One region of the Streptomyces sp. NPDC042102 genome, then DNA from elsewhere that is predicted to be linked to it. Evidence: riboswitches for the same ligand, from Rfam matches in the RefSeq annotation. Region 1 holds a riboswitch; each other region holds the start of a gene.
The links. A riboswitch is a leader RNA that binds a small molecule or an ion and turns the genes downstream of it on or off. The one in region 1 is predicted to bind cobalamin.

Region 1 (6,791 bases):
CGTAGATTCCTGCGCTCACGCAGATGATCAACGAGGGGACGAGGATCATGCCGGAACCGGGATCAACAGGCACAGAACGGAACACGGCGGGTCCGGGCGGCGGCACGCCCGGCTCGCCCTCCCCCGCTCCGGGCGCAGCCGGCCGGCTCACGCCGAAGTCGATCGCCGTCTGGTCGCTGGTGGCGCTCGTCGGGGCCGTCGGGTGGGCCGTGCTCGCCCTCTCGCGCGGCGAGGACGTCTCGGCGGCCTGGATGCTGGCCGCGGCGCTGGGCTCGTACGCCATCGCCTACCGCTTCTACTCGCGCTTCATCGCGCACCGGGTGCTCAGGGTCGACAAGACCCGGGCGACGCCGGCCGAACGCCTTGACAACGGTGTCGACTTCCACCCGACGGACCGCCGGGTGCTCTTCGGCCACCACTTCGCCGCCGTCGCGGGCGCGGGTCCGCTGGTCGGCCCGGTGCTCGCCGCCCAGATGGGCTACCTGCCGGGGACCATCTGGATCGTCGCCGGCGTGATCTTCGCGGGCGCCGTGCAGGACATGGTCACGCTCTTCTTCTCCACCCGCCGCGACGGCCGCTCGCTCGGCCAGATGGCGCGGGACGAGATCGGCCCGTTCGGCGGGGCGGCCGCGCTGATCGCGGTGTTCGCCATCATGATCATCCTGCTGGCCGTGCTCGCGCTCGTCATCGTCAACGCCCTCGCCCACTCCCCGTGGGGCGTGTTCTCCATCGGCATGACCATCCCGATCGCCCTCTTCATGGGCGTCTACCTGCGCGTGCTGCGGCCGGGCCGGGTCACCGAGGTCTCGCTCATCGGCGTGGTGCTGCTGCTCCTCGCGATCGTCGCGGGCGGCTGGGTCGCGGAGTCCTCCTGGGCGGAGTTCTTCACGCTCAAGCCGACCACCCTGGTCATCTGGATGGTCGCGTACGGCTTCCTGGCCTCCGTACTGCCGGTGTGGCTGCTGCTGGCGCCGCGCGACTACCTGTCCACCTTCATGAAGGTCGGCACGATCGCGATGATGGCCGCCGGTGTGGCCATCGCGATGCCGACGCTGAAGATGGACGCGGTCACCTCCTTCGCCAGCCGCGGCGACGGCCCGGTCTTCGCCGGGTCGATGTTCCCGTTCGTCTTCATCACCATCGCCTGCGGCGCGCTCTCCGGCTTCCACTCCCTGGTCTCCTCGGGCACCACCCCGAAGATGGTCCAGAAGGAGACCCAGATCCGGATGATCGGCTACGGGTCGATGCTGACCGAGTCCTTCGTCGCCATCATGGCGATGATCGCGGCCTGCATCATCGAGCCGGGCCTGTTCTTCGCGGTCAACTCGCCCGCCGGCATGGTCGGCACCACCGTGCAGTCCGCCTCCGAGGCGATCGCGGGCATGGGCTTCACGATCTCCCCGGAGCAGCTCGCACAGGCCGCCAAGGACGTCGAGGAGGCCAGCCTGCTCTCCCGTACGGGCGGCGCGCCGACGTTCGCACTCGGAATGTCGGAGATCTTCTCGTCCGTGTTCGGCGGGGCGTCGATGAAGGCGTTCTGGTACCACTTCGCGATCATGTTCGAGGCGCTGTTCATCCTCACCACCCTGGACGCGGGCACCCGGGTGGGCCGGTTCATGCTCCAGGACATGCTGGGCAACGTCTACAAGCCGTTCAAGCAGATCAGCTGGAAGCCCGGTGTGTGGCTCGCGAGCGCGCTGGTCGTCGGCGCGTGGGGCTACTTCCTGTGGGTCGGCGTGAAGGACCCGCTGGGCGGCATCAACCAGCTCTTCCCGCTGTTCGGGATCGCGAACCAGCTGCTGGCCGCCGTCGCGCTGGCCGTGTGCACCACCCTGCTGGTGAAGTCCGGGCGGCTGCGGTTCGCCTGGGTGACGGCGGTCCCGCTGGCCTGGGACGCGGCGGTCACGCTCAGCGCGAGCTGGATGAAGGTCTTCTCCGAGGACCCGCGCGTGGGCTTCTTCGCGCAGCGCGACAAGTACCAGGCCGGCATCGACGCCGACAAGGTGCTGCCGCCCGCCAAGACCATGGACGACATGCACACCGTCGTCACCAACTCCACGGTCGACGGCGTGCTCTCGGCGCTGTTCGCCGTGCTGATCATCATCGTGCTGGTGGACGCGGCCCGGGTCTGCTTCAAGGCCATCGCCAGCCCCGAGACGGTACGGCTCTCCGAGGTGCCGTGGACCGAGTCGAAGATCGTCGCACCGGCCGGGCTCTTCCCGACGGCGGAGGAGAAGGCGGAGCTGGCCGCGGCCGGCCTCGACGACTCCGGCGGCGGCAAGGTCAAGGAACCGGTGTCCTCGTGAGCGTGCGGGCAGCGCTCGCCCGGGTCCGGTACTTCGTCCGCGAGTTCTCGGGCGAGGCGGCGTACGACCGGTACGTCGCCCACGCCCGCGCGCACGACCCGGGGACGGAGGTCATGACCCGGCGGGCCTTCGAGCGGGCCCGCACCGACGCCCGCGAGGCGGACCCGCGGGAGGGCTTCCGCTGCTGCTGAACGGCCACGCGAAGGGCCCCGCCGGGCGTACCGGCGGGGCCCTTCGCGGTGCGGGGGGGGCGAGGGTCAGCGCACCCAGTCCTTGAGGGCCTCGGTCTGGAGGGTGATGCCGACGGGGTCAGGGAGCTCGACGTCCTGACCGAAGGCAAGGGTGCGCACATTCACGTAGCGAACACCGTTCGGCTCGCTGTAAACCCTCACCAGACAGGCGTCCCGGTCGATCAAGAGGTAAACAGGGATACCCGCCTCCGCGTAGGCGCGCGGCTTCTCCTTGCGATCACGCTCGTCGGTGTCGGAGTCGTACGAGGTGACCTCGACGACCATCAGCACCGGCGACGGGTCGGCCCACTCGCCCTGGCCCTCGAACGCCCCGTCCGGGGCGAGCGAGGCGTCCGGGCGTGCCCGCCCCCCGCGGTACCGCTCGACCTTCAGCCCCCGTTCGACGTGGAGCCACTGCTCGGGGCGGAACTGCATGCAGACGCGCGCAAGCCACACCACGATCCGGTCGTGATCCCCGTCCGGCATGGCCTTGCTCCTCAGTACCCCGTCAATGAATTCCAGCCGCGCCCCCTCTGATTCGCGCGCCGCTATCCGCGCCAAGGCTTCGAAGTCTTCGATGGGCATGTGCGGTCGGTGAGTCATCACGGTCATGCCTCGCTCGCCTTCCTGGACGGTCTGCCTCCGACGATAGCGGAGAGGTACGTCATAGGGACTCCGCGTCGCGGGCGACACAACATCTGGGGGGTCACGCATCCACCGCCCCCCACATGTATGCTCATCCTCGCTGTCGCCGCAGGGGAATCCGGTGCGAATCCGGAACTGTCCCGCAACGGTATGAAGTGCGCCTTTCGTCAGGAGGGGCACGCCGCGAGTCCGAGGACCTGCCGACGGTGCGCCCGGGTCGACCGTCCCGGGTGCCGACCACGTCCGGGCCTCGCGGTTGGGCCGGTGGACGCCATGCGGTGCCACGTGTTCCCGTCACGCCCGCATGCGCGCCCTCGTGCCCGCGTCCGCCGGTGACCGGAGCCGAGCGAGGGAGAGCTCCCCCCGTGACCATCGCGCCTTCCGCACCGCGCGCCGAGTCCGACCTGCCCGAGGCCGAAGGCCCCGGCGCCGCGCTGCTGCGCACCCTCACGGACCTCACGGCCGATCTGCCGGACACCGACCCCGGCCGGGTCGCCGCCGCCGCCCTGCGCGGCCGCAGCGCCACGTCGGACGAGGCCGAACTGCGGGGGCTGGCCACCGAGGCGGCCGCGGGGCTGATCTCCGAGGACCCGGCGTACTCCCGGCTCGCCGCCCGGCTGCTGACGCTGGCCATCGCCGACGAGGCCGCCGGCCAGGGGGCCACCTCCTTCTCCGCCTCGGTCGAGGTCGGCCACCGCGAGGGCCTGATCGCGGACCGCACCGTGGAGTTCGTCCGCGCCCACGCCGCCCGCCTGGACGCGCTGGTCGAGCACGCGCTCGCCGAGGGCGCCGACGACCGCTTCGGCTTCTTCGGCCTGCGCACCCTGCACAGCCGCTACCTGCTGCGCCACCCGCTGACCCGTCAGGTCATCGAGACCCCGCAGCACTTCATGCTGCGCGTGGCCTGCGGCCTGGCCGAGGACGACAGCGTGCGCGCGGTGGAGGAGGTCGGCTCGCTCTACGCCCTGATGAGCCGCCTGGACTACCTGCCCTCCTCCCCCACCCTCTTCAACTCCGGCACCCGGCACCCGCAGATGTCCTCCTGCTACCTGCTGGACTCCCCGCTGGACGAGCTCGACTCGATCTACGACCGCTACCACCAGGTGGCGCGTCTGTCGAAGCACGCCGGCGGCATCGGCCTGTCGTACTCGCGCATCCGGGCCCGTGGTTCGCTGATCCGCGGCACCAACGGCCACTCCAACGGCATCGTCCCGTTCCTGAAGACCCTCGACGCCTCGGTCGCCGCCGTGAACCAGGGCGGCCGGCGCAAGGGTGCCGCCGCCGTCTACCTGGAGACCTGGCACGCGGACATCGAGGAGTTCCTGGAGCTGCGCGACAACACCGGTGAGGACGCCCGGCGTACGCACAACCTGAACCTGGCGCACTGGATCCCGGACGAGTTCATGCGCCGCGTGAACTCCGACGGCCAGTGGTCGCTGTTCTCCCCGTCCGACGTGCCCGAGCTGGTCGACCTGTACGGCGCCGAGTTCGACGCCGCGTACGTCAAGGCCGAGGCGGCGGGCCTGGCCAAGAAGACCATGCCGGCCCGGGAGCTGTACGGCCGCATGATGCGTACCCTCGCGCAGACCGGCCAGGGCTGGATGACGTTCAAGGACGCCTCCAACCGCACCGCGAACCAGACCGCGCTGCCGGGCACGGTGGTCCACTCCTCCAACCTGTGCACCGAGATCATCGAGGTCACCAACGACGGCGAGACGGCCGTCTGCAACCTCGGTTCGGTCAACCTCGGCGCGTTCGTGCTCGCCGAGACGGGCGAGATGGACTGGGAGCGGCTGGACGAGACCGTCCGCACCGCCGTGACCTTCCTCGACCGCGTCGTGGACATCAACTTCTACCCGACCGAGCAGGCCGGCCGCTCCAACGCCAAGTGGCGTCCGGTGGGCCTGGGCGCGATGGGGCTCCAGGACGTCTTCTTCAAGCTGCGGCTCCCCTTCGACTCCGCCGGGGCCAAGGAGCTCTCCACGAAGATCGCCGAGCGGATCATGCTGGCGGCGTACGAGGCGTCGGCCGACCTGGCCGAGCGCAACGGCCCGCTGCCGGCCTGGGAGCAGACCCGTACCGCGCAGGGCGTGCTGCACCCCGACCACTACGGTGTGACGCACCACTGGCCCGAGCGCTGGGACGCGCTGCGCGCCCGGATCGCCACCAGCGGCATGCGCAACTCGCTGCTGCTGGCCATCGCCCCGACGGCGACCATCGCCTCGATCGCCGGTGTGTACGAGTGCATCGAGCCGCAGGTCTCCAACCTCTTCAAGCGCGAGACGCTCAGCGGTGAGTTCCTCCAGGTCAACGGCTACCTGGTCGAGGACCTCAAGAAGCTCGGCGTCTGGGACGCCCAGACCCGCGAGGCGCTGCGCGACTCCTCGGGCTCGGTCGAGGGCTTCGGCTGGATCCCGGCCGAGATCCGCGAGCTGTACCGCACGGCGTGGGAGATCCCCCAGCGCGGCCTGATCGACATGGCGGCGGCCCGTACGCCGTACCTGGACCAGAGCCAGTCGCTGAACCTGTTCATGGAGACGCCCACCATCGGCAAGCTCAGCTCGATGTACGCGTACGCCTGGAAGCAGGGCCTGAAGACCACGTACTACCTGCGCTCGCGCCCGGCGACGAAGATCGCCCGCGCCGCGTCGGGCGCGGCCGCCGTCCCCGCCGCCGCCACACCGCTGCCGCAGGCCGTCGACGCCGACGCGCTGGCCTGCTCCCTTGAGAACCCCGAGTCCTGCGAGGCCTGCCAGTAATGCCCAGCTCCGACAAGAACCTTCTCGACCCGGGCTTCGAGCTGACGCTCCGTCCGATGCGCTACCCGGACTTCTACGAGCGCTACCGGGACGCGATCAAGAACACCTGGACGGTGGAGGAGGTCGACCTCCACTCCGACGTCGCCGACCTCGCCAAGCTCACCCCGGCCGAGCAGCACATGATCGGCCGCCTGGTGGCGTTCTTCGCGACGGGTGACTCCATCGTGTCGAACAACCTGGTGCTGACGCTCTACAAGCACATCAACTCCCCCGAGGCGCGCCTGTACCTCTCGCGCCAGCTGTTCGAGGAGGCCGTGCACGTCCAGTTCTATCTGACGCTGCTCGACACCTACCTGCCCGACCCGGACGACCGCGCGGCGGCCTTCGACGCGGTCGAGGAGATCCCCTCGATCCGCGAGAAGGCGCAGTTCTGCTTCAAGTGGATGGACTCGGTCGAGAAGATCGAGCGCCTGGAGACGGCCGCCGACCGGCGCCGCTTCCTGCTGAACCTGATCTGCTTCGCGGCGTGCATCGAGGGCCTGTTCTTCTACGGCGCCTTCGCCTACGTCTACTGGTTCCGGTCGCGCGGTCTGCTGCACGGCCTGGCGACCGGCACCAACTGGGTGTTCCGCGACGAGACCATGCACATGAACTTCGCCTTCGAGGTCGTGGACACGGTCCGCAAGGAGGAGCCGGAGCTCTTCGACGACGCCCTCCAGCAGCAGGTCACGGACATGCTGAAGGAGGCGGTCGAGGCCGAGCTGCAGTTCGGCCGGGACCTGTGCGGCGACGGCCTGCCGGGCATGAACACCGAGTCGATGCGCGAGTACCTCGAGTGCGTCGCCGACCAG
Region 2 (6,791 bases), on a different contig from region 1:
AGACCTCCTGCCCGGCGGACGCCCTCGCCCTGGTCGGCACCGCCGATCCGCGCGCCGCCGCCGACCGCTGCCGCCGCCTGGGCGCCCGGGCCGTCGCCGTCACCACCGGTGCCGACGCGCTGCTCCTGCACGACGGCGCCACGGTCACGTCCCTGCCCGTCCCGGCGAACCCCGCTCCGGTCGACGCGACCGGGGCCGGTGACTGCTTCATGGGCACGACGACGGCCCGTCTCGCGCTGGGGGACTCCCTCGGGGACGCCGTCGCCTACGGCATGGCGGCCGCTTCTCTCTCGGTCGGCGCCCGCGGCGGCACGGGCCACGTCCCCGCCTTCACGGCGACCTCGGCACTCGCCACCGCCCATCGCGCGGCCACGGTGCCCGGCCGGTGACGGTCCGGGCGCCCGGGGGGACCGGGCGGCCTGCCAAGGGGGACCCTCCCGTGGGGAGCCGGGAGGGAGCGGGGCGCGGCGGCCGCGCCCGGGCCGGGGGTGCCCGGGCGGCGGCCTCGGACCTCTCCTCGGGGGTCGGAGAAGTCACCGCGGTCACAGCATTGCACTGGTTTCAGCCAAGCAACAGATCCGTGGCCGAAATCTGTTGGCTCACCCCTGGCGGCGAGCCCGGGCCCGGCTCTGGCCCCGGCCCCGGCACGGGCGGGTGGTGGTCAGGCGGCGGGGGCTGCCACCGAGTCCAGCAGCGACACCTCCTCCTCGGACAGCCGGATGGCCCCCGCCGCGATGTTCTCCTCCAGGTGCCGCGGGTTTCCGGTCCCCGGTATCGCCAGGACGTGCGGCCCCCGGCTCAGGGTCCAGGCGAGCCGGATCTGCGCGGGCGACGCCCCGTGGGCGCGGGCGACGGTGCGGACCTCGGCGCCGTCCTCGCCCGTCACGCCCGCCTCCCTGCCCGTGCCGGCGATGGCGAAGAACGGCACGAACGCGATCCCCTGCGCGCCGCACGCGTCGACGAAGGCGCGGTCCTCGGCGCCGGCTCCCACCCCGTAGGCGTTCTGCACGCAGACCACCGGCGCGATCGCCATGGCCTCGGCCAACTGGAAGGGCCGGACATGGGATATCCCCAGGTGCCGGATGAGCCCGGCATCGCGCAGCTCGGCGAGCGCGCCGAAGTGCTCGGCGATCGACTCGTCGGCCTGGTTGCGCGCTATCCGCAGATTGACCACGTCCAGGTGGTCCCGCCCCAACTGGCGCAGGTTCTCCTCGACCTGGCCCCGCAGCTGCCCGGGCGTCGCCCACCACCAGTCCCCGGCGGGGTCCCGGCCGGGACCCACCTTGGTCGTGATGACCAGCTCGTCCGCATAGGGCGCCAGCACGCTGTTGATCAGCTCGTTGGCGGAGCGCGTCGCGGAGAAGTAGAAGGAGGCCGTGTCGATGTGGTCGACGCCGAGCTCGAGCGCCCGGCGCAGCACGCCGGCCACCCGCTCACGGTCGGAGGGGGTCCCGTCCGCCAGATGGGTCAGACGCATCGCCCCGTAACCGATCCGATGGACGGTCAGATCGCCGAGCTTCCAGGTGCCGGCGACATCCGCAGTGATCGTTTCATTGGTCATGTCCGCAGTCTGGCACCACTTTCCGAAAGGTGCCGGACCCTGTGGACAACCGCGATCGGGGCCCGGCCCGGCCCCGGATCGCGGGCCCGCCGCGCACCGCGCGAGCCGGTTCCCGGACAGGGAACACCGCCGGGCCGGAGCAGTGTCGGCGGCCCGGCGGCGTCCGATCGGAAGGGGGGTCAGCGCCCCCGCAGGCCGCGGTCCACGGCCGTCATCAGCTCGCCGTCGGCGGTGTCCCCGTCCAGCGACCAGAACATCGCGCCGCCCAGCCCGTGTTCCCGCACGTACGCCGACTTCGCCCGCAGCACCTGCGGGTCGTCGTACGTCCACAGGGTGGTGCCGTCGAACAGCCACGCGTGTCCGCCGCGCCGGTCCCGGTGCACCGTGTACGCGCCCGAGTCCGCCAGCTTCCTCAGCGCCTTGTAGTCCTCGTACCCGGCCGCCCAGGTGGCCGGCGCGGGGCCGGCCGCGGGCTGCCCCATCCCGTCCCCGCCGCCGCCGACCCCGGTCCAGCCCTGCCCGTAGAAGGGCATGCCCATCACCAGTTTGTGCGCGGGAGCGCCCCGCCGCTTCCAGGCCTCGACGGTGCCGTCCACGCTGAAGTCGTCCCGGGCGTACAGGGCGGACTGCTGGGCGGTCCGTGGCTCGCCGGAGACGTGGAAGTCGTACCCCTGGAGCGTGACGAAGTCCAGGTCGCGCATGATCCGGCGGACCTCGAAACCCGCGTCGATCTTGGCGGGGGCGGTCGGCACGAAGGCGCTCAGCTCGTACCTCCGCTGCTGGGTGCGTCCGTACGCATCCAGCTGGGTGCGGAACTCCCGCACCAGCTCGGTGAAGTTCCGCTTGTCCTCCGGCCGGTACGTGGTGTCCGTGTCCCCGGCCGACCCCGGCCACTCCCAGTCGAGGTCGATGCCGTCGAAGAGCCCGGCGGCCGCGCCCGCGCCGCCGCGGGCGCCGTCCTGCGGCAGGTTCCCCTTGATGTACAGGTCGATGCAGGACGAGACGAACGCCTTGCGCGAGGCGGGGGTGCGGGCGGCGTCCGAGAAGTGGGTGGACCAGCTCCAGCCGCCCAGCGAGATGAGCACCTTCAGGCCCGGGTGCCTGGCTTTGAGCTCACGCAGCTGGTTGAAGTTCCCGGCGAGCGGCTGCTGGGCGTCGTCGGCCACTCCGTCGACGGAGTCGGCCGCGGCCAGCGGACGGACGTAGTCGGCCCAGGCGTCGGCCTCGCCCGGCACGTTGCCGGTGAAGCACCTGCCGTCCGGGCCGACGTTCCCGAAGGCGTAGTTGATGTGGGTGAGCTTGCCGGCGGTGCCGTTGGTGTCGAGGTCCTGGACCTGGAAGTCCCGGCCGTAGACGCCCCATTGGGTGAAGTATCCGACGCGCTTGTACGAGCGGCCGTGGTCGCGGTCCCGGTCGGGGCCGGTGTCGGCGGCGGCGCCGGCGGCGGGCGCGAACGCGGCCAGCAGGGAGAAGGAACAGGCGGCGGCGACGGCCAGCCTGCCGAGCATGCTGCGGCGCATGGGCTTCCTTTGCGGATGCGGGCAATGGACGTGCGCTGTGCACCCCGGAAACTATTGGTCTGGACCAGATGGGTCAAGAGGGCCGGGCCCGCGGAGGCGTCTGGCAGACTGGGCCGCGTCACCCCAGGCGGTGCAGGACAGGAAACCGGTGCGATTCCGGTGCGGTCCCGCCACTGTGACCGGATCCCCGACGGGTTCCGGGAGTCAGACACTGACGCACCGCCTCCTCACGTCGACCAGGGGACGAGGATCCCCCGGAGAGGCTTCGCCATGCCGCTGTCCCGTGCCCGTGCCCGCGCCCGCCGTGCCGCACTGCGTACGCTCGCGCCCCTCGCGCTCCTGATGCCCCTGACCGCGTGCGCGGGAGCCCCCGCCGGCGACGGCCCCGCCGCGGCGGCCCCGGCGGACGGATTCCCGTACACCGTCACCAACTGCGGCGTGAGCACGACCTTCACGGCCCCGCCCCGCCGCGCCGTCACCATGAACCAGCACGCCACCGAACTCCTCCTCGCCCTCGGCCTCGAGGACCGGACGGCCGCCACCGCCTACCTCGACGACGCGGTCCTGCCCCGCTACCAGGGCGCCTACGGGAAGATCGAGGTGCTCGCGAAGGAGTACCCCTCGAAGGAACTGCTGCTGGGCGCCGAGCCCGACTTCGTCTACGGCGGCTACCGCAGCGCGTTCGACAAGGCACAGGGCCGCGACCGCGAGGGCCTGCAGAAGAGCGGCATCAACACCCGTCTGAACGTGGAGTACTGCACCGACGGACCCGTAGGACTGGCCCAGCTCAAGACCGAGATCACCGAGGTCGCCCACACCTTCGGCGTCCCCGAGCGCGGCGCCCGCCTGATCGAGGACGAACAGCGCCGCATCGACGCCGTCACCGCCCGGGTGAAGGACAAGCCCCGGCCCGCCGTCTTCGTGTACGACTCCGGCGAGGGCGCCGCCTCCACCTCCGGCGGCCAGGGCATCGGCAACGAGATCGTCTCCCTGGCCGGCGGCACGAACGTGTTCGCCGACCTCAAGGACACCTTCGGGGACGTGTCCTGGGAGCAGGTCATCGCACGCAAGCCCGAGGTCGTCCTCATCTACGACTACGGCGGCACGAGCGTCGAGGCCAAGAAGCAGCGCCTGCTGAACGACCCGGCCCTCGCGCAGGTTCCCGCGATCCGGGACAAGAAGTTCGTGGTGCTGCCGCTGTCCTCGGCCGTCCTCGGCGTCCGCGTCGCCGACGCCGTCGAGTCCCTGGCCGGCGGCCTGCACCCCGACGCCGCGTGAGGGCGCGCACACCCGTCGCCCTCGTGCTCGTCCTGCTCACGGCCGCGCTCGCCGCCTCCGCCGTGGCCGGGCTGGCGCTCGGGCCGGTCAGGATCGCTCCCGGCCGGGTGCTCGACATCGTGCTCGGCGGGGAACGCACCGGTGCCTTCGCCTCCATCGTGTGGGACGTGCGGATGCCGCGCGTGCTGCTCGGGGCCGTCGTCGGCGCCGGGCTCGCGGTGTCCGGCACCGTACTGCAGGCCCTCGTACGCAACCAGCTCGCCGATCCGTTCCTGCTCGGCGCCTCCTCGGGGGCCTCGGCCGGGGCGGTCCTGGTCCTCGTGCTCGGCGTCGGCGCGGGCGTGGCCACCAGCCTGAGCCTGCCTCTCGCCGCGTTCGCCGGGGCGATGGGCGCGCTCGTCGCCGTGTACGCGATGGCCCGGCGCGGCGGCACCATGACCACCGGCCGGCTGATCCTGGCCGGGGTCGCCGTCCAGTACATCCTGTCGGCCCTGACCAGCCTGGTGCTGGTGCTCGCCGCCGAGGCCGACCAGGTCCGGTCGGTGCTGTTCTGGACGCTGGGCGGACTCGGCGGGGCCCGCTGGGACGAACTGGCCCTGCCCGCCGCCGCCCTGGCCGTCGGCACCGGCCTGCTGCTCGCGCTCGCCCGGCCGCTGGACCTGCTGCTGGCCGGCGAGGAGGGCGCGCGGACCCTGGGCCTGGACACCGGGCGCTTCCGGGCCGCCGTGTTCGTCCTCACCTCGCTGGTCATCGGGGTGCTGGTGGCCTACAGCGGGGCGATCGGCTTCGTGGGCCTGATGATTCCGCACGCCGCGCGCATGCTGGTCGGCGCCGGGCACCGGGCGCTGCTGCCGGTGGCCGCACTTGGCGGTGCGGTGTTCCTGACCCTGGCCGACCTGCTCGCCCGCACCGCCGCCGCGCCCGAGGAGATACCCGTCGGGGTGGTCACCGCGCTGGCCGGCGGACCGTTCTTCCTGTGGCTGCTGCGGCGGTCCACCCGGGTGGAGGGGATCACCGGATGAAACCCGCGGAACTGCGGCTGGACGCCGTACGGTACGAGACCGACGGCCACACCCTGCTGCACGGCGCCGACCTCGCCGCACGCCCCGGCGAGACGGTCGGCGTGGTCGGCCCCAACGGCAGCGGCAAGACCACACTCCTGCGCTGCGTCTACGGCGCCCTGCGGCCCACGTCCGGCCGGGTGCTGCTGGACGGAGCGGACGCCGCCGCGCTCACCGTCAAGGAACGGGCCCGGCGGGTGGCGGTCGTCCCGCAGGACGCGGGCGGCACCCTCGGGCTGACGGTCCGTGAGGTCGTCGCGATGGGCCGCAGCCCGCACAAACGGTTCTGGGAGACGGACGGCGAGGACGACCGCGTACGCGTCGCCGAGGCCCTGCGGACGGTCGGCGCCGACCACTTGGACGGGCGGCGTTTCGACGCGCTCTCCGGCGGCGAGCGGCAACGGGCCCTGGTGGCCCGGGCCCTGGTCCAGGACCCGGGCCTGCTGGCCCTGGACGAGCCGACGAACCACCTGGACATCCGCTACCAGCTGGAGATCCTGGCCCTGGTCCGCGCCCTGCCCGCCACCGGCCTGCTGGTGCTGCACGACCTCAATCTGGCCGCCTCCTTCTGCGACCGGCTCTACGTGCTGCACCAGGGCCGGATCGCCGCCCACGGCACGCCCCGCGAGGTGCTGACCGAGGACCTCCTGGCCGACGTGTGGTCCGTGCGCACCCGGATCGGCCCGCACCCCGCCACCGGCGCGCCGCACATCGTCTACCTCCCGCCGGAGGCTCGCCGGTGATCGGCCGGTGAGCCGGCTCGGCACCACCTGAGAGCGCCCGAACGGCCCCCGGTCCGGGGCCCGTTGTGCCATGGTGTGGGCAGGTCCGAGAACCGGGGGAGCCGCCGTATGCGCATCACGATCGCCCGCTCGCAGTCCGCGCCGTCGGAGGCCGAGAGAGAACTGCGGTCGCTGCACCAGTGGTTGCGGGACGACGACCGCGTACGGCGCCACGCACGCGTGGAGTGGGGCGGCGCCGAGCCCGCTCCCGGGACGATGGGCTCGGCGCCCGAGTACGTCCTGCTGGCCGTGGAGTCCGGCGTCCAGCTGGCCGGCCTCGCCCTGGCCTGGTTCACCTGGCGCGGCACGCACCCCCGGCCGCCCGCCGTCACCTTCGAGCACGAGGGCGTGACGGTGACCCTGGACGGGCAGGACCCCGAGACCGCGGCCCGGCTGCTCGAATCCCTGACCCGCGACGCCCGCCGCGCAGCCCAGGACGCTCCCGCCGCACCGCCCACCTCGGCGTCTCCCTCGGCACCTCCCTCGGCCCCCACCGCGGCGGACGGCGACGCCGGGGCATGACGGTGTCCGGCCCGCCCGCCGACCCCCAGCGGTCGAGCGCGGTACTCATCGGCGTCAGCACGTACGC
Region 3 (6,791 bases), on a different contig from region 1:
CCTACTCCCAGTCGGCCGACCCGAATTCACCGCACTACGCCGACCAGACGAGGCTGTTCTCGGCCGGAGAGTGGGTGACCGAGCGATTCACCGAGGAACAGATCGCGGCTTCACCGCACCTGCAGATCAAGGTCCTGAACTGAGAGTTCCGCAGGGCGAACTGAAAGAACACCCGAGAGATCAGGAAGGAGAACACGGTGATTGGACGGATGAAAGGGTGGCGCGTGCTCGCGGCCTGGATGCTCGCCGCCGTGGCGGCCATGGTCGCGCCGGCGGGTGCGGTACAGGCTGCCGACGGCGGCACCGCGCCACCGCCGATGGCGAACGGCTTCGGGCTGACCCAGGTCGGCCCGGCGAAGGGCAGCTCCCTCAACTTCTACCTCACGGTGACCACGCCCGAGGTCGCCGGCGAGCAGCACATCAAGATCATCCTGCCGAGCGGCTACTACGACGACCCGGGCAGGCGCTACCCGGTGATGTACTTCCTGCACGGCTCGCCCGACGACCCGGTCCAGCAGAACTACCCGGCGCTGTCCATGTCGAACTCCATGATCACCGTCATTCCGGACGGCGGTGCCCGCGGCTGGTACGCGAACTGGCTGAACCAGAGGACGGCGGCAGGCGCCCAGAACTGGGAGAACTTCCACCTCAAGCAGGTGATCCCGTTCATCGACGCCAACCTGCGGACCGTCGCCACCAAGAAGGCGCGGGCCGTGGCCGGCGTCTCCATGGGCGGCTTCGGGGCCTTGCGCTACGCCCAGGCCCGCCCCGACCTGTTCAGCCAGACCGCCTCCCTGTCCGGCGACATCGACCTGTCGGTCAGGTCCATGGACCTGCGGCTGGCCGTCGTCGCCTCGCTCATCGACGCGCAGGGCGCCATCTGCGGCTCGGCGTCCGGTGTCTGCGACCCCGCCGACTCCCCGTACAAGCCGGGCGTCGACAGTGACGCCGCGTTCGGCTCGCCGTACCCGGTGTTCAACGCCGACTGGCGGTGGAACGAGGTCGATCCGTCGCAGCACATGGACCGGCTCAAGGCCGGCGGTGTCGGTGTCTCCGTGTACGTCGGCAACGGCGGCGGCTCGCCGACCGACATCGAGTTCTGGCTCGAAGGCGCGGCCAAGCACGTCAAGAACGCGATGGACGCCCAGGGCATGTCGTACTACTACGTCAACTACGGCGACGGTGCGGGCTGGGGCACCCAGTGCAACGGCGGCCACAACGGCGGCTGTTGGGAGGAGTCCCTGCGGGACCTGATCCCCCGGCTGGAGCGGGCGTTCGCCTCCTGATCCGGATCCGCCTCCGGCGGTACGGGCCCGGCCCGGGGCCCCGGCGACGAGCGCACTGCCGTCGCCGGGGCACGGGCCGTGTCCGTGCAGGGCCGTGCCGTGCCGTGCCGTGCCGTGCCTAGTTGATCGCGGGACCGGAGTCGTTCAGCCAGCCCCATTCCGACCAGCTGGCGAAGCCGGTCTGCCACCGGTGGTAGACACCGGCGTGGCTGGTGCCGAACACCTCGACGCGTCCGTCGGCGTTGTTGCCCGCACCGATCGTCGTGCCACCGCCACCGAACGTCTCCCACTGCGCGTACGCCGCGTTCGGACCGGTCTGCCAGGCGTGGCTCGCGGTGGTGGCGTTGATCGCGAACACCTCGACGCGGCCGTCCACCGACCGCGAGGTGGCCAGCTCGGCGTCGGGGATCCCGCCGGTGCCCGTCCACGCGGACCACGAGGTCGGGCCGGTCTGCCAGCGGTGGAACACACCGGTGGCGTTGGACGCGAACACCTCGAGCCGGCCGTCCTGGTTGTGGCTGACGGCGACGGCCTTTCCGCCGGTGCCGAAGTCCTCCCAGGCGGACCAGCCGCCGTTGACGCCGGTCTGGTACAGGTGCCCGAACGTCGCGTCCGACAGCGCGAACACCTCGAGCCGGCCGTCCGGCGCGTTCTCCATGGCGAGGCGGGCGTTGGCCGGGCCGCCGCCGGTGCCCTCCCAGGCGGCCCAACCGCCGCTGGGGGCGTTCTGCCAGCGGTGGAACACACCGCCCGCGTTGGAGGCGAACACCTCGATACGGCCGTCGGCGTTGGTGCCCGCCGCCACCCGGTACCCTCCGGTGCCGAAGTTCGCCCAGGCGGACCACCCCGCGCTGGGCCCGGTCTGCCACATGTGGTCGAACGTGCTGTCCGACAGCGCGAACAGCTCCAGCCGGCCGTCCGCGTTGGACGCCACCGCCAGCTGCGCGTTGCGCGGACCGCCCGCGAAGCGCCACGGCGACCAGGCGCCGTTCACCGAGGTCTGCCATGCGTGGTACACGCCGTCGGCGCCGGCGGCGAAGGCTTCGAGGCGGCCGTCCGCCGACCGTCCTGCGACCACCCGGCCCGAGGCGTACGGGTGCTCGGGCCCGCCGCTCGTCCCCGCCCACAGCGCGTTGGCCAGCAGCGCCGCGTCGCCGGCTTGGATGCCGTACAGGTGGCGCAGGTCCTCGCGCGGCTGCTGGACGTTCCAGGCGACGTGGCCGATCTCGTAGTTGTTCCAGGAGCCGCCGGGGAACTGCCGCTCCATCGCGTCGAGGAAGGCGTTGGTGGCGTAGGTCGGGTCCAGCCGCTGCTCGCGGCTGCCCCACCAGTCCTGCTGCTGGAACAGTCCGAGGCTGGTGTGGTCGACGGCCGCGGAGTAGTTGTTCATGCTGGCCTCGACGATGATCGTGGCGATGGAGATCGTCGCGGCCCTCGGGCTCAGCCCGCGGTCCTTCACCGCCTGCGTGACCATGCGGGCACAGGAGATCCTGTACGCGTCGAGATGGCCGGCCATCTTCGCGTTCAGCTGCGGGTTGAGCTGGTCGGCCATGACGGCGTCGGTGGCCGACGGGCCGGCCGGATCACACGGGACGGTGGGGATGACCATGCCCCTCACCGTCCCCTCCGGACCCATGAAGTACCGGGAGACGCCGTACCGGTCGTCACCCGGTCCCGGGACGGGCACGGCGCGGGCGAGGCCGGCCGGGGCGGTCAGGCCTATGAGCAGGGCCCATAAGCCGGTGATGACGGCGAGTCTGGAGAGCATGCGGGACAGGCCTGTTCCGGCCATGGTGTGCCTCTCTGTCGTGGGAAGTGGTGCGCGGGGGGCGGGGAAGGGAGGGGCGCGGCCGGGCTACGGGTGACGGCGCCGCGCGGTCGCGGCGTTGCCGGAAGGCCCCGGGCCGAGGGCGTCGTCGCCGCGCAGGATCGTCAGCCGCGTGCGGCGCAGCAGCCGGCTCGGAGGTACGCCCAGCTCGTCGGCGAGGCGGCGGCGGGCGACGTCGAAGACGGTCAGGGCGTCGGCCTGGCGGCCGTCGAGGTACAGCGCGCGCATCAGCGTCGCGGCCAGCTGCTCGTCCAGGGGGTGCGCCGCGGTCAGGGGGAACAGCTCGGCGATCGCGTCCGCGCCCCGGCCGAGCCGCAGTTGCCACTCGGCCTTCCGCCGGGCGATGGCGATCCGGCGCTCGGTCAGCCTCAGCCGCTCCAGTTCGGCGAGCGGCCCGGGCACGCCGGCCAGGGGTTCTCCGCGGAACAGCGCCAGCGCCTGGGCGCACAGCCGGACCGCCTCGGCCCGCTCGCCCGCGCGCTCGGCCGCCGCGACGCCGGTGACCAGTTCCTCCATGTGCGCCACGTCGACGTCGACGGCGTCGGAGACCAGCCTGTAGCCGCACCGGGCGCGTTCGATGACGGAGTCCGGGTCGTCCCCGAGGCGCAGGGCCTTGCGCAGTCGGTAGACGTAGACCGGGATCACGTTGGTGGCGGGCGGCTCCATCCCCCAGACGTCGTCGAGGAGTTCCCGACGGCTGAGCGTCCGGCCCGTGCTGAACGCCAGCGCCGCGAGCACGGCTTGCTGCCGGAGGTGCCCGAGCTCCAGTGGGCGCCCGTCCCGGGAGGCCCGCAGGGGCCCGAGCAGCGAGATCCGTACCCTCGGGCCGGCCGGCGCCGCGGGGCTCGCCGGCCGGGTGCGGGGGCCGCGTCCGGGAACGATCAGGCCGCTGTCGAAGGCGTGCACGATGGCGGCGGCCCGGTCGCGCAAGCCCAGCTTGACGAGGATCCGCGCGAGGTCCGCGGCGACGACGCCCTCCGGGACGGCGAGGGCGGCGGCGATCTCGTCGTCCCGCAGGCCGCACCCGACCGCGGCGAGCACCTCGCGCTCCTGCCGCCCGAGGGCGGCGGCGGTCGGGCGGTCCGTGGCGGCGGTCGTCGGCATCACTGCTCCCCGGCTCCCTGCTGGTCGGTCGGGCGGGCGCCGTCGACAACGTAGGGGGCGTCGCGCGGGGGAAGGCATCCGGAACGATCCGGAGTGACACGCGCGGCGACGGAGCCCCGGCCCCTTCCGGAACGGGAAGTCGGGCTCCCGGCGGGGAGATTGCCCTCGGCGACGTCCGGATGTTGGACACATGCTCGCCGCTGAGCGATCCGGGCCTCTAGGCTGGCGGGGCAGCTGGTTCGCCCCGTCCGCCAGGCGGGATGCGTCGTAAGAGGGAACCCGGTGGGAATCCGGGACTGCCCCGCAGCGGTGAGCGGGAACGACCGCCGTCATACGCACTGGGACCGCCAGACCGGTCCTGGGAAGCGACGGCCAGTAGGGGCCTGCCTCGGCAGAGGCCGGCGTGCCCGCGAGTCCGAAGACCTGCCCGTTGCCCGTGCGCGGAACCGTTTCCGCGTACGGAGATCCCGGTGACCTCGTGGGCGGGTCGGCGTACAAGGCGAGCGGCACGTGCGGTGGTCCACCGCGGCGTGGTCCGCGCGTTCTGTCGTTCCTTCGCGTCCGCGTCCCGTCTCCGGGACGTTTCTGGACACATCTCGCGAAGGAGAGTTCCGTGACAGCGAAGCCCGCAGCCGCGGCAGCACGAGCCACCGTGTACGGCTACCCCCGCCAGGGGCAGAACCGCGAACTGAAGAAGGCCATCGAGGGCTACTGGAAGGGCCGCGTCACCGCCGGCGCCCTCCGGGACACGGCGGCGGGCCTGCGCCGTACCCACTGGCGGCAGCTGGCCGAGGCCGGCATCCACGAGGTGCCGACCGGCGACTTCTCGTACTACGACCACGTCCTGGACACCAGTGTCATGGTCGGCGCCGTCCCCGCGCGCCACCGTGCGGCGGTCGAGGCCGACGCCCTCGACGGCTACTTCGCGATGGCGCGCGGCACCCAGGACGTCGCCCCGCTGGAGATGACCAAGTGGTTCGACACCAACTACCACTACCTGGTCCCCGAGCTCGGCCCCCGCACCGTCTTCACCGCCGACTCCGCCAAGCAGGTCGCCGAACTGAAGGAGGCCCTGGCTCTCGGGCACACCGCCCGCCCGGTCCTCGTCGGCCCGGTCACCTATCTGCTGCTCGCCAAGCCCGCCCCGGGCGTGGCAGCCGACTTCGAGCCCCTGACCCTGCTGGACCGGCTGCTGCCCGTCTACGCCCAGGTGCTGGCCGACCTGCGCGCCGCCGGCGCCGAGTGGGTGCAGCTGGACGAGCCCGCCCTGGTGCAGGACCGCACCCCGGCCGAGCTGAACGCCGCCGCGCGCGCCTACCGCGAGCTGGGAGCGGCCGCCGACCGGCCGAAGCTGCTGGTCGCCTCCTATTTCGACCGGCTCGGCGACGCCCTCCAGGTCCTCGCGGCCGCACCCGTCGAGGGCCTGGCCCTCGACTTCACCGACTCCGCGGCCGCGAACCTGGACGCCCTCGCCGCGGTCGGCGGGCTGCCGGGCAAGCGGCTGGTGGCGGGCGTGGTCGACGGCCGCAACGTCTGGATCAACGACTACCAGAAGTCCCTGACCACCCTGGGCACCCTGCTCGGGCTGGCCGACCGGGTCGACGTCGCCGCGTCGTGCTCGCTCCTGCACGTCCCGCTGGACGCCGCCGCCGAGCGCGACATCGACCCGCAGATCCGGCGCTGGCTGGCCTTCGCCCGCCAGAAGACCGCCGAGATCGCCACCCTCGCCCGCGGCCTCGCCCAGGGCACCGACACCATCGCCGCCGAACTCGCCGCGAACCGCGCCGACCTGGCGTCCCGTGCCGGCTCCGCCATCACCCACGACCCGGCGGTCCGGTCCCGTACCGCCGCGATCACCGACGCGGACGGCCGGCGCTCCCAGCCGTACACCGAGCGCGCCGCGGCCCAGCGCGCCCACCTCGGCCTGCCCGTGCTGCCGACCACCACCATCGGCTCGTTCCCGCAGACCGACGAGCTGCGCGTGGCCCGCGCCGACCTGCGGGCCGGCCGGATCGACAGGGCCGGGTACGAGGAGCGGATCGAGAACGAGATCCGCGAGGTGATCTCCTTCCAGGAGAAGACCGGCATCGACGTCCTCGTGCACGGCGAACCCGAACGCAACGACATGGTGCAGTACTTCGCCGAGCAGCTCACCGGCTACGTCGCCACGCAGCACGGCTGGGTCCAGTCGTACGGCACCCGGTACGTGCGCCCGCCGGTCCTGGCCGGTGACATCTCCCGCCCCGAGCCGATGACCGTGCGCTGGACGACGTACGCGCAGGCGCAGACCGCCAAGCCGGTCAAGGGCATGCTGACCGGCCCCGTCACCATGCTCGCCTGGTCCTTCGTACGGGACGACCAGCCGCTCGGCGAGACGGCCCGCCAGGTGGCCCTCGCCCTGCGCGACGAGGTGAACGACCTGGAGGCGGCGGGTACGCCGGTCATCCAGGTCGACGAGCCGGCCCTGCGCGAGACGCTGCCGCTGCGGTCCGCCGACCACGCCGCGTACCTGGCCTGGGCCACCGAGTCCTTCCGGCTCAGCACCAGCGGCGTCCGGCCGGACACCCAGATCC
Region 4 (6,791 bases), 220 kb from region 1:
CGCGAACTCGGAGAGGGCCCTCACGCGGATCTCGGCCTGCGGGGGTCCGGATTCCTCGATGCCTTTGAGAATCCGTCGGCGAACCGCCTTGATCTCCTTGGTGGCGCGCTTGTCCGCGTGTTCCGGGGTATAGCCGAACGCGGCGAACATCCGGTCCACGTGGAGGTCGGCGTACACGAAGTCCACCTGCGCGAACCGGGTGGTGGCCCACTGGGCCAGGCCTGCGATGCGGTCGGCGCTGAAGTAGCTGTTTCCGGGACTCACGCCGATGAGCACATGGTCGCCGTCTTCCCAGATATGGCGGCAAGCGCGGGTGAAGGGCAGGACTTCGAATGATGTCTCAGCTGTGATCGTCACCTATGTGATCGCCCTTGGAGCCGCTTGTCCCTGGGAGCCCTGCGCTCCCGGTGTGGCGGCTGTGCCCGTACGTTATGCGGTGGCCCCGGAGCGTGACAAGTGCAGGTCCGAATTGTTGGCTGGAATTATAGCTTCCGCATTGCGGAAGGCCCTTGGAAGGGCTGCGGAAGGCATGCCGGAACGGCTCCGGCAATGAGCGGGAAGGGGAATGGAATTTCTGTCTGCCGCTCGACCGGGCCCCGAGGCCGCCGGGTGTGTCGGAGGGCCGCTACGCTGAGCCGGTCAACACGCACCAAGAAGGGGTGGACCCAGTGGCGGACATCGACAGCGCCAAGGCGACGTTCGGTCGCTTCGACAAGGACGGCGACGGCTTCGTCACCGCCGACGAGTACCGCGAGGCCATGGCCGCGATGGGCGACTTCGCCGTGACCGGCCCGGTCGCGGAGGCCGTGATAGCCGCCAAGGACAGCAACGGCGACAAGCTGCTCAGCTTCGACGAGTTCTGGGACTCCCTGAACAAGTAGGCACACCGCCCGGGAGGACGGCGGCCGGGGCAGCCCCTCAGCCGCCGTCCTCCCGGGTCATGTCCTCGACCTCGGCGAGGGCCTCTTCCAGCCACCGCAGCCAGAACGTCTCCAGCCCGGTACCGCCGTGCAGGACGAGCCGGCGCAGCCGGTCCTCGTCGGCGTCGCGCTCCGGGGGGAAGTCCTTGGCCTCGATGGCCTCGTACACCGCGAGCTGGCGCCGGTGCAGTTCCAGGTGGCGGCGCAGCTCCCGCGCGAGCCCTTGCGGCCCCACCACCGCCGCGGCCCGCATCCGCAGCAGCAGCGGATCCCGGATCGACTTGGGGTCCTGGCTCTCGCCGACCCACCGCGCCAGCTCCGCCGACCCGGCCGGCAGCACCTCGAACTCCTTCTTCTGTCCGCGCGCGGGCTGCGCGCTCGGCAGCGCCCGGATCAGCCCGGCCTCCTCCAGCCTGCCCAGCTCGCGGTAGATCTGCTGGTGCGTCGCGGACCAGAAGTACCCGATCGACTTGTCGAACCGCCGGGTCAGCTCCAGCCCGGACGACGGCTTCTCCAGCAGGGCGGTGAGGATGGCGTGCGGCAGCGACATGCCGCCATCCTAGGGATGCGCCCGGCCGCCCAGGAGTGCCGTCAGGGCCTGCGGGGTCCGCGGGCCCGGTGCGCCGGGCGCCAGCAGGCCGTGGGCGCGCAGGAACACGGTGACCGCCGGCGACCAGGCCTGGCGCAGGCCCGCGGCCGTCAGCAGCTCCGGGTCGCACAGCAGGTCGGCGGCCGGCCCCAGCCGCAGGCCCGCCGGGGTCAGGACGGCCGCGTCGTCGGCCCAGCGCACCGCGAGGTCCACGTCGTGCGTGGCCATCACCACCGTGGTGCCGGACAGCGCGCCGAGGGTGTCCAGCAGCCGCTCCTGGCCGTCCGGGTCCAGCCCGGCCGTCGGCTCGTCCAGGATCAGGACGCGCGGCCGCATCGCCACCGCCCCCGCGATCGCCGCCCGCTTGCGCTGGCCGAAGGAGAGCAGATGGGTGGGGCGGTCCCGCAGGTGCGTGATGTCCAGGGCCGCCAGGGCGGCCTCGACCCGCGCCCGGACCTCTTCCCGGGGCAGCCCCAGGTTCATCGGCCCGAACGACACGTCCTGTTCCACCGACGCCGCGAACAGCTGGTCGTCGGGGTCCTGGACCACCAGCTGCACCGACGTGCGCAGCCGCGTCAGGCCCGCCCGGTCGTAGGAGACCGGCACACCGTCCAGGGACAGCGCGCCCGACGCCGGACGCAGCCCGCCGCTCAGCAGCCGCATCAGCGTGGTCTTGCCGCTGCCGTTGCGGCCCAGCAGGGCCAGCGCCCGGCCCTCGCGCAGCGCGAGGCCGACGCCGCTGAGCACCGGCGGCCCGTCCTCGTACGCGAACCCCGCGCCCGACAGTTCCACCAACGGCGTCACAGATACAGCCCTTTCAGTACGTACGTCGTGGCCACCACCACGCTCAGCAGCGCCCCCGACGCGGCCAGGAACCGCCACGACAGGGTGGCCGGCGGCACCAGGACGCGCAGCGTCCCGTCGTACCCCCGGCCCGCCAGCCCGTCCTGGAGCCGCGCGGCGCGGTCGAAGGCCCGGACGAAGGAGGTCGCCGCCAGTCCGGCCAGCGAACGCCACACCGCCGCCCGGTGGGTGTGCCCCAGCCGGGCGGCCTGCGCCCGGCGCACCTTGGCCAGCGAGTCCAGGAGCAGGAAGGCGATCCGGTACATCACCAGCGCCACGTCCACGACCGGCGCCGGCACCCCCGCCCGTACCAGCCGCGGCAGCACGTCCGACATCGGTGTGGTGAAGGCGAACAGCAGCACGCCGAGCGAGGCCGCCGAGGTGCGCAGCAGCAACTCCGCGGCCAGCCGCGGCCCGTCCGGGGCCGGCGCGACCCAGCCCGCCGGGCCGCCCACCGCGAACAGCAGCGGCACGGCGCCCGTGCAGCAGAAGCCCAGCGGAATGCGGAAGGCCCGCCACAGCTGCCGCCGGCCCACCCCCGCCGGGCCCAGCAGCACGGCCAGGGTGGCCGCGCCCACCAGCGGGGCGCCGGGCCACGGCGGCAGGCAGACGGCCGTCACCGTCAGACCCAGCCCCAGCAGGGCCTTCTCCAACGGGTGACGGCCCCGCCAGCGGCTGCTGTGCGCGGCGGCGTCGATGGGGAGCACGGGCTCAGGACTCCGCGGACCCGGCCGCCGCGGTCACGGCGGCGCTCTCCCCGGCGCCCGCCGTCCCCGTCGTACCGGCCGCCTCCGCCGCGCCCTGGCGGCGGCCCTTGCGCAGCCCGAAGTAGTACGCGAGCACGCCCGCGCCGATCGCCGCCTGGAGGGCGAACAGCGCCGACTCGATCTCCGCGGACGGGGGTTCGTACAGCGGCGAGAACCACGGCTCGTAATCCGGCTTCAGCTCGGTGATCGCCGCCTCCGCCTGCGCGTCCGCGCCCGTGAACGGCTCCTCCTTGCCCTCGCCCAGCCCCAGCGCGAGCGGGAGCACGGCCAGCGCCGCCACCAGGAGCAGCAGCAGGGTGTTGATCTTCGCGTTCCTCGACATCAGACCGCCGCCTCCTGCTTCGACTTCGACCCGGTGAGCTTCGCGACGCCCAGCCGGATCAGGTCCGCCTTGCTGGACCGCATCAGCAGCCGCATCACCAGCACCGTCAGCAGGCCCTCGCTGACCGCCAGCGGGATCTGCGTCACCGCGAAGATCCCCCCGAACTTCGCGAGCGCGCCCGCGAAACCGGAGCCCGGGTCGGGGAACGCCAGCGCCAGCTGCACGCTGGTGACGCAGTACGTGACCAGGTCGGCGAAGAACGCGCCGAAGAAGACGGTCACCATGAGCGGGACGCCGGACCTGCGCAGCAGCCGGTAGACCGCGTACCCCGCCCACGGGCCGGCGATCGCCATCGAGAAGACGTTCGCGCCGAGCGTGGTCAGGCCGCCGTGCGCCAGCAGCAGTGCCTGGAAGAGCAGGGTGATCGTCCCGAGCACCGCCATGACCGGTGGCCGGAAGAGGATCGCGCCGAGCCCCGTCCCGGTCGGGTGCGAGCAACTGCCCGTGACGGACGGGATCTTCAGCGCGGACAGGACGAAAGTGAAGGCCCCGGACGCGCCGAGGAGCAGGGTGCTCTCCGGGTTCGCCTTCACTTCACGGGTCAGCGCGCGGACGCCGTGGACGACGAAGGGAGCGGACGCGGCGCCCCAGGCGGCCGCGTGCAAAGGGGGCAGGAACCCCTCGGCTATATGCATGAGCGGGAGACCTCTCCAGCACCTCGTGGATGGACAACGCACCCCGGCCGGTCTCCTGGCTCACGGGTACTGATGCCCTGGCTCCGCCTTCCCAGGCGGTGCGGATCATCCCGCCGCCGCCCAGTGGCTTCCCGCTGGGGGGTCCCCTGCCGCGGGCAGGGGGAGGAGCCGGACTTCCCGATCACAGTGGCGAGGGCCGCACCGGTTTTCCACCGGTTTCCCGAACACCAAGGCCTGTTGACCCTACGGCACGGACGGCACCGCGGCCAGCGCCGCCCGCAGTTGCTCGAGCAACGGCCGTGCGTTCATCCGGCGGCAGCCCTCCTGGGCCTCCTCCAGCAGGGCCCGCGCGGCGGCCGTCTCGCCCGCCGCGAGCAGCGCCCGGGCCAGCGGCGGTACGGCGAGGGCGTGCACCAGGGTCTGCCCGGAGCGCCGGCCCAGCTCGTCCGCGGCCCGCAGCTGCCGCAGCGCCTGCGCCGTGTCGCCCCGCTCCAGGGCGATCCGGCCGAGCCCGATCCGGGCCGCCGACTGCCCGGCGAGGTCGCCGGAGCCCTCCGTATGGGCCAGCACCTCCCGGAAACCGGCCGCCGCCTCCGCCAGCCGGCCGCGTACGAGCTGCGCGTCGGCGACCCAGCGCAGCATGCACATCCGGGGCCAGGCGGCGCCGCCGCGCACCGCGACGGCCAGGGCCTCGCGCAGCACGTCGAGGGCGCGGGCGCTGTCGCCCCCGGCGAGCAGCACCTGGCCGATCCCGCGCAGCGCGTGCGCGTGCCCGTACCGGTCGCCGGCCGCCTCGAAGACGGGGGCGATCCTCCGGCAGCGCTCCAGCGCCTCGGGGAGCCGGCCCTGCACCCGGTCCAGGTACGCCAGCACCCAGCCCGCGTACGCCGCCCCGTGCGCGTCCCCCAGCTCCTCGAACAGGCGCTCCCCGGCCGCGACCGTCTCGCGCGCCGGCCCCCACTCCACCCGGCAGGCCCGCAGCCGGCCCAGTCCCACCAGCATCAGGGCCTGACCGGTCCGGTCACCGGCCGCCAGCGCGGCGGCGAGCGCGCTCTCCTGCACCGTCTGCCACCCCGTCAGGTCGCTGCGCAGGTCGAAGAGGTACTCCCCGGCGGCGGCCAGCTCCCGGCAGGCGTACGGATCGACGGCGGCCGCCTGCCGTACGGTCGCCACCAGCGCCTCCCGCTCGGCCCCCAGCCAGCGCACCGGCTCCGCCCGGACCAGCGCCAGCACGCCCGGCTCGGGCTCCCACCCGGCGGCCATGCGGCCCAGGCCCGGGTAGTCCAGCCCCTGGTGGGCCCGGCGGCCCGCGCGGACCAGGGCGACCCAGCAGCCGAGCGCCCGGCGCAGCGCCGCGTCCGCCGGTCCGGGGGCGGCCAGTTCGCGGCCGAAGGCGCGGACCAGGTCGTGCAGGCGGTAGCGCAGCTGCCCGGCCTCGTCCCGCCCGGCGACCTCCAGCAGATGGGCGCCGACCAGGGCGTCCAGGGCCTCCTCGGCGCGCGCCGGGGGCCGGTCGAGGAGGGCGGCGGCGACCCAGCCGGCACAGTCCGGCGCGTCCAGCACGGCCAGCGCGCGCAGCAGGGCGCGGGCCTCGGCGGGCAGCGCCCGGTAGCTCAGCCGCAGCCCGGCCCGGACGTCGGCCCCGTGGTGCGCGAGCTCGTCCAGCCGCCCGCGCTCGTCGCGCAGCCGCGCCGCCAGGCGCGCCAGTTCGCGGTGCGGGGCGGCGGCGAGCCGGGCGGCGACCACGCGCAGGGCCAGCGGCAGCCGGCCGCACAGCGCGACCAGTTCGCGCGCCGCCCCGGTCTCCCCGGCGACCCGCCGGTGCCCCACGACCCGGCCCAGCAGACCGAGGGCGTCGGCCTCGGCCAGCACCGGCAGGGTGAGCGCGAGGCGCCGGTCCAGCCCGGTCAGCCGGTGCCGGCTGGTGACCAGCACCGCGCAGCCCGAACCGGCGGGGCCCGGCAGCAGCGCCCGTACCTGCTCCTCCCCGGCGGCGTTGTCGAGGACGACCAGCACCCGCCGGCCGGCCAGCAGGCTCCGGTAGAGCGCGGCCCGCTCCCCGGCTCCGGCGGGCACGCACGCCCCGTCCACGCCGAGCCCGCGCAGGAACCCGGCCAGCACCTCGGCGGGGTCGGCGGCCCCCTGGTCCGCCCCGCGCAGATCGACGAACAGCTGCCCGTCGGGGAAGTCCTCGCGCACGCCCCGGGCGACCTCGACCGCGAGTGCGGTCTTCCCGATCCCGGCCTGCCCGGTGACCACGCACACGCCGCCGCCGGCCGCGCGCAGGGCGGGCACCAGGGCGGCGGCCTCCACGACGCGTCCGACGAAGGCCTCGGTCGCGGGCGGCAGTTGGGCGGGCACAGGGGCGACGGGTGCCGGCGGGACGGGGGCCACGACCGCGCCGAGCGGCGCGGGCGGCGGCGGCCCGGGCGGCGGGTCCGGGGCGGGGTGCGGGGGCGGGGCGTCCGCCAGTAACGCGCCGTACAGGGCGTGGAGTTCGGGCCGCGGGTCGAGTCCCGTCGCGTCCGCGAGGCTGCGCCGGGCCCGGGTGAAGCAGTCGAGCGCCTCGCCGCGCCGGCCCGACCGGTACAGGGCCAGCATGCGCAGCTCCACCAGGCGTTCGCGCAGCGGGTGTTCGGCGGTGAGGGAGGCGAG

Region 2: another riboswitch for cobalamin. It lies ahead of ACZ6KO_RS05885 (ABC transporter substrate-binding protein); the one in region 1 lies ahead of ACZ6KO_RS16955 (ribonucleoside-diphosphate reductase subunit alpha).
Region 3: another riboswitch for cobalamin. It lies ahead of metE (5-methyltetrahydropteroyltriglutamate--homocysteine S-methyltransferase); the one in region 1 lies ahead of ACZ6KO_RS16955 (ribonucleoside-diphosphate reductase subunit alpha).
Region 4: another riboswitch for cobalamin. It lies ahead of ACZ6KO_RS17955 (energy-coupling factor ABC transporter permease); the one in region 1 lies ahead of ACZ6KO_RS16955 (ribonucleoside-diphosphate reductase subunit alpha).

What each region holds. Positions count from the first base shown of each region.
Region 1 is NZ_JBVJDL010000003.1:795,401-802,191, reverse strand. Features, by position in the region: gene ACZ6KO_RS16970 (carbon starvation CstA family protein) at 48-2,306, shown strand; gene ACZ6KO_RS16965 (YbdD/YjiX family protein) at 2,303-2,497, shown strand; gene ACZ6KO_RS16960 (Uma2 family endonuclease) at 2,564-3,148, opposite strand; cobalamin riboswitch at 3,263-3,400, shown strand; gene ACZ6KO_RS16955 (ribonucleoside-diphosphate reductase subunit alpha) at 3,547-5,940, shown strand; gene ACZ6KO_RS16950 (ribonucleotide-diphosphate reductase subunit beta) at 5,940-6,791, shown strand, end outside.
Region 2 is NZ_JBVJDL010000001.1:1,437,051-1,443,841, forward strand. Features, by position in the region: gene ACZ6KO_RS05870 (PfkB family carbohydrate kinase) at 1-389, shown strand, start outside; gene ACZ6KO_RS05875 (aldo/keto reductase) at 662-1,561, opposite strand; gene ACZ6KO_RS05880 (glycoside hydrolase family 18 protein) at 1,741-3,081, opposite strand; cobalamin riboswitch at 3,180-3,315, shown strand; gene ACZ6KO_RS05885 (ABC transporter substrate-binding protein) at 3,352-4,359, shown strand; gene ACZ6KO_RS05890 (FecCD family ABC transporter permease) at 4,356-5,381, shown strand; gene ACZ6KO_RS05895 (ABC transporter ATP-binding protein) at 5,378-6,163, shown strand; gene ACZ6KO_RS05900 (effector-associated constant component EACC1) at 6,272-6,724, shown strand; gene ACZ6KO_RS05905 (caspase, EACC1-associated type) at 6,721-6,791, shown strand, end outside.
Region 3 is NZ_JBVJDL010000004.1:735,470-742,260, forward strand. Features, by position in the region: gene ACZ6KO_RS21395 (penicillin acylase family protein) at 1-143, shown strand, start outside; gene ACZ6KO_RS21400 (alpha/beta hydrolase) at 240-1,286, shown strand; gene ACZ6KO_RS21405 (PLL family lectin) at 1,405-3,078, opposite strand; gene ACZ6KO_RS21410 (AfsR/SARP family transcriptional regulator) at 3,142-4,218, opposite strand; cobalamin riboswitch at 4,437-4,663, shown strand; gene metE (5-methyltetrahydropteroyltriglutamate--homocysteine S-methyltransferase) at 4,832-6,791, shown strand, end outside.
Region 4 is NZ_JBVJDL010000003.1:1,017,819-1,024,609, forward strand. Features, by position in the region: gene ACZ6KO_RS17925 (tRNA-dependent cyclodipeptide synthase) at 1-357, opposite strand, end outside; gene ACZ6KO_RS17930 (EF-hand domain-containing protein) at 669-881, shown strand; gene ACZ6KO_RS17935 (PadR family transcriptional regulator) at 919-1,470, opposite strand; gene ACZ6KO_RS17940 (energy-coupling factor ABC transporter ATP-binding protein) at 1,480-2,313, opposite strand; gene cbiQ (cobalt ECF transporter T component CbiQ) at 2,310-3,059, opposite strand; gene ACZ6KO_RS17950 (energy-coupling factor ABC transporter substrate-binding protein) at 3,064-3,441, opposite strand; gene ACZ6KO_RS17955 (energy-coupling factor ABC transporter permease) at 3,441-4,136, opposite strand; cobalamin riboswitch at 4,165-4,383, opposite strand; gene ACZ6KO_RS17960 (AfsR/SARP family transcriptional regulator) at 4,380-6,791, opposite strand, start outside.